Regions from separate parts of the Kribbella sp. NBC_01245 genome, predicted to be linked through region 4. Evidence: riboswitches for the same ligand, from Rfam matches in the RefSeq annotation. Region 4 holds a riboswitch; each other region holds the start of a gene.
The links. A riboswitch is a leader RNA that binds a small molecule or an ion and turns the genes downstream of it on or off. The one in region 4 is predicted to bind cobalamin.
Positions count from the first base shown of each region.

Region 1: linked by a shared signal. The riboswitch ahead of cobN (cobaltochelatase subunit CobN) and the one ahead of metE (5-methyltetrahydropteroyltriglutamate--homocysteine S-methyltransferase) in region 4 are both predicted to bind cobalamin.
Region 2: linked by a shared signal. The riboswitch ahead of OG394_RS38955 (ribonucleoside-diphosphate reductase subunit alpha) and the one ahead of metE (5-methyltetrahydropteroyltriglutamate--homocysteine S-methyltransferase) in region 4 are both predicted to bind cobalamin.
Region 3: linked by a shared signal. The riboswitch ahead of OG394_RS27210 (CbtB domain-containing protein) and the one ahead of metE (5-methyltetrahydropteroyltriglutamate--homocysteine S-methyltransferase) in region 4 are both predicted to bind cobalamin.

Region 1 is NZ_CP108487.1:2,166,984-2,170,694, forward strand. It holds gene cobN (cobaltochelatase subunit CobN) at 1-2,595, opposite strand, end outside; cobalamin riboswitch at 2,631-2,761, opposite strand; gene OG394_RS09605 (family 20 glycosylhydrolase) at 2,873-3,711, shown strand, end outside.
Region 2 is NZ_CP108487.1:8,462,600-8,466,310, reverse strand. It holds gene OG394_RS38965 (ParB/RepB/Spo0J family partition protein) at 1-507, opposite strand, end outside; gene OG394_RS38960 (DinB family protein) at 966-1,547, shown strand; cobalamin riboswitch at 1,603-1,828, shown strand; gene OG394_RS38955 (ribonucleoside-diphosphate reductase subunit alpha) at 1,969-3,711, shown strand, end outside.
Region 3 is NZ_CP108487.1:5,961,256-5,964,966, reverse strand. It holds gene OG394_RS27225 (alpha/beta hydrolase) at 1-266, opposite strand, end outside; gene OG394_RS27220 (histidine phosphatase family protein) at 352-870, opposite strand; gene OG394_RS27215 (CbtA family protein) at 918-1,700, opposite strand; gene OG394_RS27210 (CbtB domain-containing protein) at 1,712-1,906, opposite strand; adenosylcobalamin (AdoCbl) riboswitch at 1,942-2,054, opposite strand; gene OG394_RS27205 (LysE family translocator) at 2,171-2,809, shown strand; gene OG394_RS27200 (MFS transporter) at 2,806-3,711, opposite strand, start outside.
Region 4 is NZ_CP108487.1:5,071,105-5,074,815, forward strand. It holds gene metE (5-methyltetrahydropteroyltriglutamate--homocysteine S-methyltransferase) at 1-1,724, opposite strand, end outside; cobalamin riboswitch at 1,845-2,060, opposite strand; gene OG394_RS22890 (ABC transporter ATP-binding protein) at 2,059-2,856, opposite strand; gene OG394_RS22895 (FecCD family ABC transporter permease) at 2,860-3,711, opposite strand, start outside.

The DNA of each region.
Region 1 (3,711 bases), 2.9 Mb from region 4:
CGCGTTCCGGCTCGGAATGGCCTTCGGATCAACGGCGTAGAAGTTCCGCCCGGTCGGCAACACGTTCACCAGACCACGCGTCGGCGAACCGGACGGACCGGCCTCGACAAAGCGCCCAGACAAGGCACGCAGTACGTTCGTCAGCTCGTCCCCAGTGCGAGCCAACCGCGGCACGACCTCCTCCGCGGCGAACCGCAGCGAGGCCTCGACCCCTTCGGACTGCAAACCGATGACCTCGGCAACAACCACCGGCACCTTGTCCGCAGACCAGCTCAACGTCTCCATCGCCACGACCAGTTTCCGCGCGACAGACTCCAGCAGATCAACGCCATCCGCCGCCGAGACCGCGGGCAGATCCGTCAACGCAGCAAGGGCTTCCAGCGACTCCACGCGAAGGCCCGGGTTCGCCAGCAACGCCGCCTCGTCCACGCCAAAAGTGTCGCCCAGCGCCGCACGCAGACCCCGGACGGCGCCCGAACGCCCACCCCACATCTGGTTCGCGCGCAAAATCGCCAAGACCAGATTGACCCGCGCCTCGCCCTCCGGCCCACCACCGAGGATGTGCAGCCCGTCGCGAATCTGGACGTCCTTGATCTCGCACAGATACCCGTCCAGGTGCAACACGAACTCGTCGAACTCGTCGTCCCCGGGCTTCGCCTCGGTGTGCAGGTCGTGATGCAGTTGCGCGGCCTGGATCAGCGTCCAGATCTGGGCGCGCAACGTCGGCACCTTGTCCGGGTCGAGCGCCTGCACGGTCGCGTATTCGTCCAGCAGGTACTCCAGCTTCGCCATATCGCCGTACGTCTCGGCGCGCGCCATCGGCGGTACCAGGTGGTCGACGATGACGGCGTGCCCGCGGCGCTTGGCCTGCGTACCCTCACCCGGGTCGTTCACGATGAACGGGTAGACCAGCGGCAGATTTCCCAGTACGGCGTCCGGCGCGCAGTCCGCCGCCATGCCAATTCCCTTGCCTGGCAGCCATTCCAGCGTTCCGTGCTTGCCGAGATGCACGACCGCATGCGCGCCAAAACCACCGTCAGAAGGCGAATTCTCGAGCCAGCGATAAGCCGCCAGGTAGTGATGCGAAGGCGCCATCTCCGGATCGTGGTAGATCGCGACCGGATTCTCCCCGAACCCCCTGGGCGGCTGGATCATCAGGACGACGTTGCCAAACCTCAACGCCGCAAGGGCAATCGCCGGCTCCGTCCCGGAGTTATCGACGTACAACTCACCCGGCGCCTCACCCCACGCCTCGGTCATTGCCTCCCGCAACGACAAAGGCACCGCACCGAACCACTTCGCGTACGTCGAAAGCGGCACCTTCGCGACCGCGTTCGCGAGCTGCTCGTCGGTCAGCCAATCGACGTCATGCCCACCCGCCGCGATCAGCCGGTGGATCAGCCCGTCCGCGCCATCACTCCCCTGCAACGACGCGAGATCCAGATTGCCGAGGTCATACCCGGCTTCCTGCAACTGCCCCAGCAGTACGACGGCGCTGGCAGGCGTGTCGAGGCCGACCGCGTTGCCGATCCGGGCGTGCTTGGTCGGGTACGACGAGAGCACGAGCGCGAGCTTCTTGTCCTTCGGCTCGACGTGCCGCAGCCGCGCCTGCGCGACGGCGATCCCGGCGAGGCGCGCGCATCGCTCCAGGTCCGGCGCGTACGACGCGACACCCTCGGAGTCGTACGCCTTGAAGGAGAACGGGATGCTGATCAGGCGGCCGTCGAACTCCGGAATCGCGACCTGCGTGGCGGCGTCCAGCGGAGTGATCGCCGCGTCGCTCGCCTCCCACACCTCGCGCGTCGAGGTCAGCGCGAGGCCCTGGATCAACGGGATGTCCAGCGAGGCCAGCGCACCCGCGTCCCACGCGTCGTCGGCGCCACCCGCGCTCGCGTCGGCCGCGACCGTTCCGCCCGCGGCGAGCAAGGTGGTGACCAGGGTGTCGCAACGGCTCAGCAGACCGAACAGCTCGGCGTTCTCATCGGAGGACGGGTCGAGCCCGCGCAAGGTGCCGCAGTAGATCGGCAGCGCCTGCGCACCGGCGGCCTCGATCGCGTCGGCCAGGGCGTCCACGAAGGCGGTGTTGCCGCTGATCTCGTGGGCACGGTAGTACACGACGCCGATCACGGGACGCCCGTCGCTGACCAATGAACGCCCCTCGCGCACGCCGTACGTCGGCAGCGTCTGCGGCGGCTCGAACGTGTCACCGGTGAGCAGCAACGTGTCGCGCAAGAACGCGGCGAGGTTCGCCAGGTTGGCCGAACCGCCTTCGCGCAAGTAGGCGAGCGCCTCGGTCACCGCACCGGCAGGCACGGTCGACATCGACATCAGCTCGGCGTCGGGAGCGGCCTCACCGCTCAGTACGACGGTGGGAATACCCGAGGAGATGACGGCATCGAGGCCCTCCTCCCAGGCGCGGCGACCGCCCAAAAGGCGGACCACTACGACCTCGATGCCGTCAAGCAGGGTGGACAGCGAGTCAAGCTCCACGCGGGCCGGGTTGGCAACACGCCAGCCCACTCCCGCCTGGGACGCCGCGAGCAGATCGGTATCCGCGGTGGAAAGCAGCAGAAGCTCAGGGGTGACCGAAGGCATGGCCGGCGTCCTTCCTCGGGGTGTCCGCGCCCCGGGTGGGCTGATCCGACGGCGGCAGTTCCTGACTCCCCCAGGTTCGGGGTCACAGTGGCGGGACCGTCCCGGACTCGCACCGGGTTCCTGCATGGCCGTCGATGACCCCCGAACTCTAGCGGACCCGCACTTGAGGCCTTGACCTCGGGGACGTCGTGCTCAACACTCCACGAAAGCGCGAAACTGCGCGTTGTGAGCTCTAATGATCAGCTTCAGGCATTCGCTGTTTACTAAAGGAGCCTTGATGAATCGTCCCGCCCGTCTGTTCATCGCAGTCCTGCTAGCGGCCGGTGGTCTCGCGGCTCCTCCGCCGGCCGCCACGGCGGCTCCCCCGAATGCGGCGCCGCCGGTCGTGCCCGCCTTGCAGCAATGGACGGGCGGCACCGGCCGGCTGATCCTCCGAGCCGACGTGCGGGTGACCGTTCGCCCGGCTGACGCGGTGGCGCTGCGCGGCGTGGCCGAGCAACTCCGCGACGACCTGCGGGAGATCACCGGCTGGACCGCGCCGATCGCCATCGACGCGAACCCCGGACGACGCGATATCGCCCTCCGCGTCGACCCCACGGCCGAGGTCGGGCCCACCCCCGTCGCCAAGAAGGAGGGATACCGACTCGATACGACGTACGGCGTGAGGATCACCAGTCGTACGTCGACCGGCGCCTTTTGGGCGACACGCAGTCTGCTCCAGATGCTGGTGCGGGAGAGCCCGGGCGAGGCGTCGGTGCCGGTCGGTAGTGCGGTCGACTGGCCGAACTACGCCGTGCGCGGGTTCATGCTCGACGTCGGGCGCCGGTGGTTCGACCAGAAGTACATCCGCGATTACGTGCGCTACATGAGCTGGTTCAAGCTCAACACCTTCCAGATCCACCTGAACGACAACGAGATCACCGCGCCGGGTGGCGACTGGTCGAAGGCGCAGTCTGCGTTCCGGCTGGCGTCGGACAATCCGCGGTTCAAGGGCCTTGCCGCCGCGGATGGCGCCTTCACCCGCAGCGACTGGAACCGGCTGGAGTCGGTGGCGGCGGATCACCACGTGACGATCGTGCCGGAGATCGATGCGCCGGCGCACGCGCGCGCGTTCAT
Region 2 (3,711 bases), 3.4 Mb from region 4:
CAAACGAATGGCTGATTTAATGTCCAGCCGACCCGATTCCACCAGGGTCTTCAGTTCCGGCCGGAGCCGGTCGAACTTCACATAGCTGCGAACCTTGTTGTACGGCAATCCGAGTTCCTCCGCGACGGCCTTCACCGAGCCGTACCGATGGTGCAGTCTGGTGCAGATGCTGATCAGGTCCTTGCCGCTGAGGTCACGGCGGACCAGGTTTTCACTGACGGAGATGGCCTGTGCTGTCACCTCGTCGATGCGGTGGTCGAGGATCGCCGCGTGGATCGTCGCCGCGCCCAAGCGGCGTAACGCCAGCCAGCGCCGTTGTCCGGCGACGATCTCGAACCGGTCCCCCTCCGATGCCGGTGACACGATGATCGGCTCCAACTGGCCCTGGACGCGAATATTCTCGACGAGTTCGTCCAGGCCTTTCTCGACATCGCGGGTGCGTGCTTGTTGTGGACTCAGAACCAGCTGATCAAGGCGAAGCTGGCGCACTTCTTTGAAGACGGCCATATCTTTTCCCTCCCGGAATCCACCGGAAGTGTCTCCGCGCTGAAGCGGCCGCGCAAGGCGCCGGACAAGGGCCCGGCGTGTACGCTCCGCACTCGCCAAATGCCGTTTCGGCGCGGCCCGGCGGACGGCTTGGCGGGCGTGCGCAGGGTGGCACGAGGATCCAGTCCGGGCAACCATTTACCGCGTGGCGCGCCGCCTACGTGCAGAATTCACGGCGCAGCCGCGTCGGCAGCCGTCGATCTCAGCCGCTCAGGCTGACCACAGTCCGTCACCAACGGTCGAACGGGCACCAGAACAAGTCCCATGGTTTGCATCTAGCTGCAAAGGTCAGTCGTTTGAAACCGCGCATAGCAGATGGGCATACTCGAACGGGTGATCGACACGCGGGGGTTTGACTTCGACGTTGCGGGCGAGGCATGATTCGAACATACGTTCGACGCGGGGTGAGGAGAAGTGGGATGCCGGAGCCATTTGACTGGGAGATTCTGCACCAGCAGTCGGCTATGGCGATGGTGCGAGGGCAGTTGGGGTTCAGCTGGTTGGTGTTGTCGGGCAGGTTGGCCGAGTTGACTGATGAGCAGTACTTCTGGCGGCCGAGTGACGAGGCGTTGACGATTGTGCGGCGGCACTATCCGGGGCGGTTCCGGCTGCATGGGAGTGGCGAGTGGGCGGCGCAGTGGCCGGCTGAGCCGGATCATCGCGGGCCGCGGACGATCGCGTGGTTGATCGCGCATTTGACCGAGACGTTCTTCGAGCGCTGGGAGTGGACGTTCGGCGAGAGCAGGCAGAGCCGGACCGACATCACCTTGCATGGCAACGCGCGGGACGCCGTCGCGTGGCTGACGCATTGGGTCGACGCGTGGCAGGAGTCGATCGCCGAGTTACCTGAGGAGGAGGTGATGACGATCGGGCTGAGCCAGGCCACCGGGCTGGATGCGGCGGCGCCGTTCGGGCATGTGGTGCTGCACCTCAATCGGGAGTTGATCCACCACGGTTCCGAGATCATGACGCTGCAGGATCTGCACGCCCTGGCGGCTTGATCTGGTACCGCGACACGCGAGGAGGATGTGCGGGGCGAAAGTGTTGAGGCGGGATAGCATCACAACCACTGGTGGTCCTGGGCGATCTATACCACAAGGTGTAGGGGTTCAGGGGTAAGAGGGAATCCGGTGTGAAACCGGAACTGCCCCGCAGCGGTGAACGGGAACGAAAGTCGTCAACAGCACTGGAAGCACTTGGTCCGGGAAGCGACGGCCGGTAGGAGCGCCTGGTATCAGGCATGCCCGTGAGTCCGAAGACCTGCCATCAGCGCGCGTACCGCCGGTACGTGCTGTCCGAGGCCTCGTGGGTGGGCTGCGCGGACGTGATGTGCAGCCGCGTCGCCATGGGCGCTGCCGTCTCGTCGTGTGCTCTCCGTCCCGCAGGCTCCGGGCCGCCAAGGCTCGCGAGGAGAGAGAGCTTGTGACCACCACTTCGGCCTCCCGAAGCACCGCAACAACTCAGGACCTGACCGTCGTACGGCGTGATGGGCGGAGCGCCGCGTTCGACGCGGGCAAGATCGGCGTCGCGCTGTCGAAGGCCTTCCTGGCCGTCGAAGGCGCGGACGCGGGTGCCAGCCATCGCGTTCGCGACCTGGTCGCCACCCTTACCGGGCAGGTGGTCGAGGCGCTGGGCAAGCGCGCTGCCGGCCGCCCGAGCGTTCAGGTCGAGGAGATCCAGGACCAGGTCGAGCTCGCGCTGATGCGCGCGGGTGAGCATCAGGTCGCCCGGGCTTACGTGCTGTACCGCGAGGAGCGCGCCAAGGCCCGCGTACCCGCCGACGCCGGTGAGCTCGACACGGCCGCGCCGATCGTCATCACGGTGCGCGCGATCGACGGCAGTACGGCGCCGCTGGATCTCGACCGGCTGCGCGTCATCATCGCCGAGGCGGCCGCCGGGCTCGACTCGGTCGACCCCGAGCTGATCCTGAACGAGACGCTCGGTTCCTGCTACAACGGCATCGCCCTGCACGAGGTCGAGCAGGCGCTGGTGATGGCGGCGCGGTCGTTCGTCGAGACCGAGCCGGAGTACAGCTTCGCCGCCTCGCGACTACTGCTCGACCAGATCCGCCGGGAGACGCTCGGCCGGGTCCACGGTGAACCCCGGCAGGCGAGTCAGGCCGAGATGGCCACGGCGTACGTCGAGTATTTCCCGAAGTACGTCGATGCCGGGATCGAGGCGGGGCTGCTCGATCCGGAGTTGGCGACGTTCGACCTGGGCCGGCTGGCCGAGGCGATCCGGCCCGAGCGCGATCTGCAGTTCGCGTTCCTCGGTCTGCAGACCTTGTACGACCGGTATCTGCTGCACATCGACAAGGTCCGGTTCGAGCTGCCGCAGGCGTTCTTCCTGCGCGTGGCGATGGGGATGGCGTTGCGCGAGGACGATCGCGAGGCGCGAGCGATCGAGTTCTACGAACTGCTCAGCTCGTTCCGGTTCATGTCCTCGACGCCGACGCTGTTCAACTCCGGCACCACCCGGCCGCAGCTGTCGTCGTGCTTCCTGACCACCGTGGACGACGACCTCTCGTCGATCTTCTCCAGCATCCGCAACAACGCGTTGCTCGCGAAGTACTCGGGCGGTCTGGGCAACGACTGGACGCCGGTGCGCGGGATCGGCGCCAAGATCAAAGGTACGAACGGCGAGTCCCAGGGCGTCGTACCGTTCCTGAAGATCGCCAACGACACGGCCGTCGCGGTGAACCAGTGCTTCGCTCCGGAAACTCTCGTCTACGCCGGGGCCGGCAGCATCGCGATCCGCGATATCAAGGTGGGCGATCTGGTGCTCGGTGCGAGCGGTCGCTATCGCGAGGTCACCAAGACCTTCACGTACGACCAGGACGACCCGATGGTCGAGGTTGACGCGAAGCACTCTATCGAGCCGCTCACGGTCACCGCAGGTCACCCTCTCTACGCGATTCAAGGCGTACCGCTGGAGCAGAGCAACGAGCGCACTTTCGAGTGGCTCGCGAAGGGGAAGGTCCAGGCAGCCTGGGTCGAGGCCGGCATGCTCAGCAGGGGTGACTACCTCGGGCAGGTCGTCCCGAAGGAGATCATTCCGGTCCACGATCTGACGGAAGACGATGCGCGCCTGTACGGCATCCTTCTCGGTGACGGCCACCTGTCGAAGAACGGCAGCCAATGGGGGGTATCGGGCAACCCACAGTGC
Region 3 (3,711 bases), 890 kb from region 4:
CGCTTGCGCTCGTCCTTGCTGGGTTTCGGCAGGGCGGTGAGGCGGTTCCGCTCGGCGTCGATGCGGAGGCGGTTCGCGTAGTACCGCAACTCGACTGGTACGCCGTCCAGGCTGCCGACGTGGTCGGGATAACGCTCGGCGAGTTCACGGGCGTCGCCCGGCGCGAGGGATGCGAAGTAGGCGCGCGCCTCCCAGACCGCCACCTCGGGAGCGACATTGCGAGCGCGGAACTGCAACCGCTCGAGTCGTTCCTCCGACTCCGTCATCAGCACTCCCCCGTGGCCCGGTCAACACAGCGAGCGCCAGTCTGACAGCCCACCGCTACGGCCGGAAGTCCCTAACGGAAACGGGTCAGAGGCGGAGGGACCAGGTGCCGCGGCGGGCGGTGAGGCGGACGCGGGTGAGCGGGCGGATGTCGAGGCGGCGCAGGCCGGACGACGGGCCGGCAATCGCGCGGAGGGCGAGGGCGGCGACCACGGTGGGATGCACGACGGCCACGACCGTACGGCGAATCGCGGTGTCGGGTTCGGCCGCGAGATCGTCGAGCCAACTGCCGGCCCGGGCGATCAGGTCGTCGGCCGATTCGCCGCCTGGTGGCGCGGCCTCCGGCGAGGCGATCCAGCTCTGGATACCGGGTTCGCTGGTGAGCAGGTCCTCGAAGCGGCGACCGGCCCAGTCGCCGTACTCCCGATCGCGCAACCGCGGCGAGATCCGCGCCCGCAGTCCGAACTCCTCGGCCGTCCGTTGCGCGGCCACCTCGGGCGACACCCACGCCTCGGCCTCCGCGTCGAACCCGTTGCCCTTGGCAATGACCTGGCCGATGGCGCGGAGGCCGGCCGGATCAGGCTCACCATCGCCGCCCAGCACCATCCCCCGGAGGCCGGGAGTCAGTGCGTGGGCGACGAGCGTGAGCTTGATCAGGCGACACCACCCGTGGCGGCCGGTACGACCGTGCCGACCGGCTTGAGCCGGCGGTCGGCGAGTCCCGCGAAGGCGAATCCGAGCAACAGCCAGAGCACGGTTTGGGTGCCGAGCGCGGACAGCCGGAACTGCCAGAGCAGGGTCGCCGGGAAGGTGCCGGGGACCTCGTTGACGGCCGGGAGGATCAAGTACGCGGCGATGACCGTGACCGCGAACGCCGCCGTCCCGAAGGCAAGACGTACCCAGGCCGGGGGTTCGGTGAACCGGGCCTCGGCCCAGCGCGCGGCGGCGACGCCGGCCCAGACCGCGAGCAGTCCGATTACCAGGAGCAGCAAGTACGAGATGGTGCGCTTGGTGATCGTCTCGGGATCACCGACGGCCGGCGGATTGGCCGGGTATTTCAGGAACGGCACCAGCACGATGCCGATGAAGCCCGCGGCGGCGAGCCCGAGGGCGGCGTACGAGTCGCTGGTGGTGCGAAGGCGTCGTCGCAGCAGCGTGAAGGCGACCGCGAAGATGCCGCCGAGCGCGACGCCGTACAGGCTGGTCGCGAGGAACAACCCGGCCCGCTGGCCGTTGCGGCTGACCAGAGGTTCTTCCTCTGCCTCAGTAGCGGCGGGATCGTCAGAATGCGTGTGCGTGGGCGCGCCGGCCTCTTCGATGGCGATCGCGGCGTCGATGTGCGGTTCGCCCATCACGTACGCGAAGGTTCCGGCCAGCAGGCCGGCGAAAAGTCCCGCGATCAGTCCACGCACCAGCAGGGAGCTGAAGGTGCGCATGATCGTCGGCTCTAGTGGCAGGGGACGCCGAGCAGGTGGCGGCCGTCGTGCATCAGCTCGTGCATGAGCATGCCGGACCGGGACAACGCACCCTGGTCGAACGTGACCAGGTAGGCGAGCACCAGCAGCAGGCCAAGGGTGAGCATGGCGATCGGGAGCGAGATCGCCGGAGCGGCGACGGCGCGGGCAGGCGTGGGAACAGTCATCGGTGAACCTCCTGGGGAAATGCGCGTCCCCATTGAAAGGCTGCGATGCCTGAGCGTCCTGACTTCCGAGCGGCTGCTCGATTACAGTGGCGCGGCCGTACCGGTCTTGCACCGGTTTCCCTCATGACATCGCAGATGGCTCTCGAACCGTAGGTCCCCACCCCCACCCGGGTCAACGCGTGATGCATCACGCCCTGCCGGCTCAGGCGGCCAGACCGCTCAAAAGGTGAGGCGGTGGTGCCGAAGCGCATCTACGCTGGGGCGATGCCGTCCACGCAGCACTTGCTCGCGTTCGCCCTCACCGCTCTGATCATCATCGTGGTGCCGGGTCCGAGTGTCCTGTTCATCGTCGGCCGAGCCCTCGCCGCCGGTCGTCGCGAGGCGCTGCTCACGATGGCCGGCAACGCCATCGGTGCGGGCGTCATGCTCGCCGCCGTGGCCGTCGGCCTTGGCACGCTCATCGCCGCCAGCTCCGTCGCACTGCTGGTCGTGAAGCTCGCCGGCGCGGCGTACTTGGTCTATCTCGGCGTGCAGGCCTTTCGCCAACGGCGTTCGCTGGTAGCGGCTCTGACCAGCGGAAACACCACCACGCGTGCACGCCAGGCTATGTGGCAGGGCTTTCTGGTGGGGGTCACTAACGCGAAGACCGCCGTGTTCTTCGCGGCCGTACTTCCGCAGTTTGTGGACCGCTCTGCCGGGCACGCGGGTCTGCAGATCCTGCTGTTCGGTCTGACCTTTGTACTGATCGCCTTGGTCAGCGACAGCGTGTGGGCGCTAGTGGCCGGTACTGCCCGCCAGTGGTTCGCCCGATCCCCCAAGCGACTTGAACTGGTCGGCGGTACCGGCGGCCTGATGATCATCGGGCTCGGCGCCGGCATCGCGGTCAGCGCCTCCAAGGACTAGGTACGCCGTGCCGTCCAGACGCCTAGTAGGGCGATTAGGGCGGGGAGACCGAACGCCGTGAGGTAGGCGGTCATCGGTGAGTGGGGCTCGATTGCGGCGAAGAGCGAACCACCGATGGCCAGTACGGTCGCAGTGGCGAGAGAGTCGCTGAGCTGGAGTGCGGAGCTGTTTGCGCCCTGCTCCTCGCGTGACGAGTACTCGAGGATCAGCACGGACAGCGTTGGGAAGACCGTGCCCATGCCGAGACCGGCGAGACCCCAGCCGAGTACGCCGACCACGACCGGTACGGACGGGTTGAGCGTCAGGACGGCCGTACCGATTCCGACGACGATCGACGCCATACCGAGTTGCATGAAGGCGGAGTGCGACAGCGGCTGGTTCGGGCGCCCGCGGTACCAGGAGGCGCTGAACCACGCGAGCGCGCTCACCGTCAGCACCAGGCCCGCGAACGCCGGGGACAGCCCGCGCTCACGGGTCAGCATCAGCGGCAGGAATACCTCGGCGCCGAATCCGGCCGACGCGACCATGCCCCGCAAGGCCACGACCGACGGCAGCCCCCGGCGGATCGCGAACGTCCCGGCCGGCAGCAGCCGCGGCGCGAACACGACAACCGCGCCCAGGCCGATCGCGAGCAGGACTACCTGGGTCAGCCCGTTCTGCTGGCCGCCGTAGTGCAGGAGGCCGACGCCGATCGCGATGGCAACAGCCCAGGCGGTACGGCGATTCCAAATCGAGTCGGTCGTGGCGGCCGCGGGTGGTGCCATCTGACCGAGGCCGGGCCGCATCACCAGGGCCGCGGGGATGGCCAAGACCGGTACGGCGAGGAAGACGATGCGCCAGTTCGCGTGCTCGACGATGAGGCCCGCGATCGCCGGTCCGACCAGCGAGGGCACCACCCAGCC
Region 4 (3,711 bases):
GGCTGATCGTCCCGCACGAACGACCAGGCCAGGATCGTCACCGGCCCGGTCAGCATGCCCTTCACCGGTCGATCCGTCAGCGAGGCGGCGTACGTCGCCCAGGTGACGGTCATCGGCTCCGGGCGCGACACGTCGCCAAAGAGGATCGGCGGGCGCACGCAACGAGTGCCGTACGACTGAACCCAGCCGAGGTCGGTCGTCGCGAACCCGTCGAGCCGTTCCGCGAAGTACTGGACCATATCGTTGCGTTCAGGCTCACCGTGAACAAGAACGTCCAGCCCGATCGACTCCTGCAACCGGATCACCCGCTCGATCTCGGCCCGCATCAACGCGTCGTACGCCGCCTGGTCGATCCGTCCCGCGCGCAGATCCGCTCGCGCCCGGCGTACGTCGGAGGTCTGTGGGAACGACCCGATCGTGGTGGTCGCCAACGACGGCAGGGCGAGGGCTTCCTGCTGCGCGATCGCCCTTTCGTCGTACGGCGCACGCTGGCGGTCCGCGGGCATCAAACCTTCAACCCGGGCACGGATCGCGGCGTTGCGGCTCGGGTCCGTCGGTCGCCGCCAAGACTCGCCGATGCCCGGTACCGCGGTGCCGCTGGCCAGGTCGACGAGCACGCCCGAGTCGTCGCGCAAGGCCCGGCCGAGCAGTACCACCTCGTCGACCTTCTGCCGGGCGAAGGAGAGGCGCTTGCGGACATCGCGATCGAGGCCCGCCTCCACCTCAACGTCGTACGGCACGTGCAGCAACGAGCATGAGGTCGAAATCGTCAACTCGGCGCAGGCCCCGAGCAGCGTCGCGCAGGTGGTGAGGATCGCGCCGAGATCGGCTCGCCAGATGTTCCGGCCGTCCACCACGCCCGCGACGAGCTGCTTTGAGGCGAGCCCTGGCAAACCTGTGAGCTGAACGGACGGCGCAGCCACGAGGTCAACCGCGATACCGTCGACATCGGTTGCCGCGAGCAACGGAAGGGCTGGGCCGAGGTCGCCGAAATACCCTGCTACAAGGAGTTTCGGGCGGTTCGGCAGAGCGGAGAGCCGCCGATAGACCGAGGACAGCGCGTCGAGCTCCGCCTGGCTGCGATCTGCGACGTACGCCGGTTCGTCCAGCTGGACCCACTCGGCCCCGGCATCGGCGAGATGCGCGAGCAGTTCGGCGTACACCTCGACCAGCTGATCCAGCAGATCCAACGGCTGGAAGGACGCACCAGCCTCCGCGGAAGGCTTCGAGAGCAGCAAGAACGTCAGCGGCCCGATCAGCACCGGGCGGGTGTTCACGTCGAGTGCGGACGCTTCGGCAAGCTCCGCGAGCGGCTTGTCGCCCGCAAGGCGGAAGACCGTCGACTCGTCCAGCTCCGGCACCAGGTAGTGGTAGTTCGTATCGAACCACTTGGTCAGCTCGAGCGGCGCCACCTCGTCCCGGCCACGCGCCATCGCGAAGTACATGTCCAGATCGGTCAGACCGAGCGAGCGGTAGCGCCCGGGCACGGCGTCGAACAGCTGGATGTGGTCGAGCATCTGGTCGTAGTACGAAAAAGTGTTGCCGGGCAGGACGTCCAGACCGCGCCCGGCCAGGTCGTTCCAGGTCTCCCGGCGAAGGGTTTGCGCCACGTCGGCGAGGGCGGAGGCATCCAGGTCGCCGGCCCAGTACCGCTCGACGGCCTGCTTCAGCTCGCGCCGGGGCCCGATTCTCGGATAGCCCAGCACAGTGGTGTTGATGTTCACGTCTCTCTCCTCGCGAGCGTGCGGCCGGATCGCCTGACGCCGAGAGAGGAGACGGAACCGGCCATCGCGGCCGAGCCCGGGCTGGCCCTCCCACGGGACCGGCGACCCCCGCGCACCGGTCGGCGCACGGGCTTGAAGGCAGGTCTTCGGACTCACGGGCAGGCCGGTCTCGCGACCGGTGGACCTACTGGCCGTCGCTTCCCAGACGCTAGTCCAGTGCTTCTGACGGCGGTCGTTCCCGTTCACCGCTGCGGGGCAGTCCCGGATTCACACCGGGTTCCCTGTTGCCTCACCCAGCCGTTTCTGACCGGGTGAACCTTCAGCACTCGCCAGCCTAGTCGTTCAAAGCCATTGTGCGACGTGGTTTTGGCAACACCAGCGGCGTTCCGGTCAGCGGGTCCTCGATCACGGCACAAGGCAGACCGAAGACCTCCTCGACCAGCTCCGCCGTCACCACGTCGCGCGGCGGGCCTTCGGCGACCACCTGACCGCCTTTGAGAGCAATCAGGTGGTCCGCATACCGGCTGGCCAGGTTGAGATCGTGGAGGACCAGCACGATCGTCTTACCCCGTACGACGTTGAGATCGTGGACGAGATCGAGCACTTCCAGCTGATGCGCCAGGTCGAGGAACGTGGTCGGCTCGTCCAGCAGCATGATCTCGGCGTCCTGCGCGAGGGCGAGCGCGATCCAGACCCGCTGGCGCTGCCCACCGGACAACTCGTCCAGCGAGCGATCGGCCAGATCCAGCGTGTCTGTCGCCTTTAGTGCATCGAGCACGGCCTGTTCGTCCTGCTTCGACCATTGCCGGAACCAGCGCTGGTGCGGATGACGCCCGCGTCCGACCAGGTCCGCGACCGTGATGCCGTCCGGCGCGATGGGTTGTTGCGGCAGCATGCCGAGCCGGGTCGCGAGTACGCCCCCGGGCAGCCGCGTGACGTCCACGTGGTCGAGCAGTACGACGCCGCCTCGGGGTGCGAGCAGCCGGGCCAGACCGCGGAGCAGCGTCGACTTGCCGCACGCGTTCGCGCCCACGATGACGGTCACCCGGCCGGCCGGGATCCGGACCGAGAGATCCGCGACCACCGGCCGATCGTCGTACCCAAGATTGAGGTGCTGCGCTTCGAGTGCCATAGGTCAGCCTCCGCGCCCGACGCGATTCGCGCGGGCCATCAAGATGAGCAGGTACGGCGCGCCGAGAAAGGCCGTCACGATGCCTACCGGCAACGTCGTCGGTGCGAAGATCTGGCGCGCCACCAGATCCGAAACGACCACCAGCAACGCCCCGATCGCGCCCGAGGTGAGCAGGCCGATGACGCGCTCGGCCAAGAGGCGACGAGTGATCTGCGGAGCGACCAGCGCGACGAATCCGATCGGCCCGGCCGCTGCCGTCGCGAGCGCTGCGAGGCCGACGCCTGCCAGGATCAGCAGGCCGCGTGCCAGTTCGACGCGGCCGGCCAGGGTTCGGGCGAGGTCGTCGCCGAGTTCGAGCAGCCGGAGTTGACGGGAGAGCAAGAGCGCGAACGGAACGCCGATGAGCAAGGTGCCGCCCATCAACGCGGCATGGGTCCAGGTCCGGCCGGAAAGGCTGCCCGCGAGCCAAAGCGAGGCGCTCTTGGCGGTGTAGATATCGGCCAGCGTCAGCAGGTACGACGTGGCTGCCGTGACCATCGCTGTGATGCCAATCCCTACTAAAATAAGGCGATAGCCCGCCACACCGCGCCGATAGGCCAAGGTGTAGATGATCGTTGCCGTGGCCAACGAACCGAGCAGCGCGCCGATCGGGATCCAGCCCGCGCCGCTGCCGAGGATGGTGATCATCACGACGGCCGCGAGCGCCGCGCCGGCGTTGATACCGATCAGGTCCGGGCTGACCAGCGGGTTGCGGGCCAGGCGCTGGAAGATCGCGCCCGAGATCGCGAAGGCGGCACCAACGCCCATTCCGACGATGACTCGCGGCAGTCTGCTGTTCACCACCACGTCGGTCAT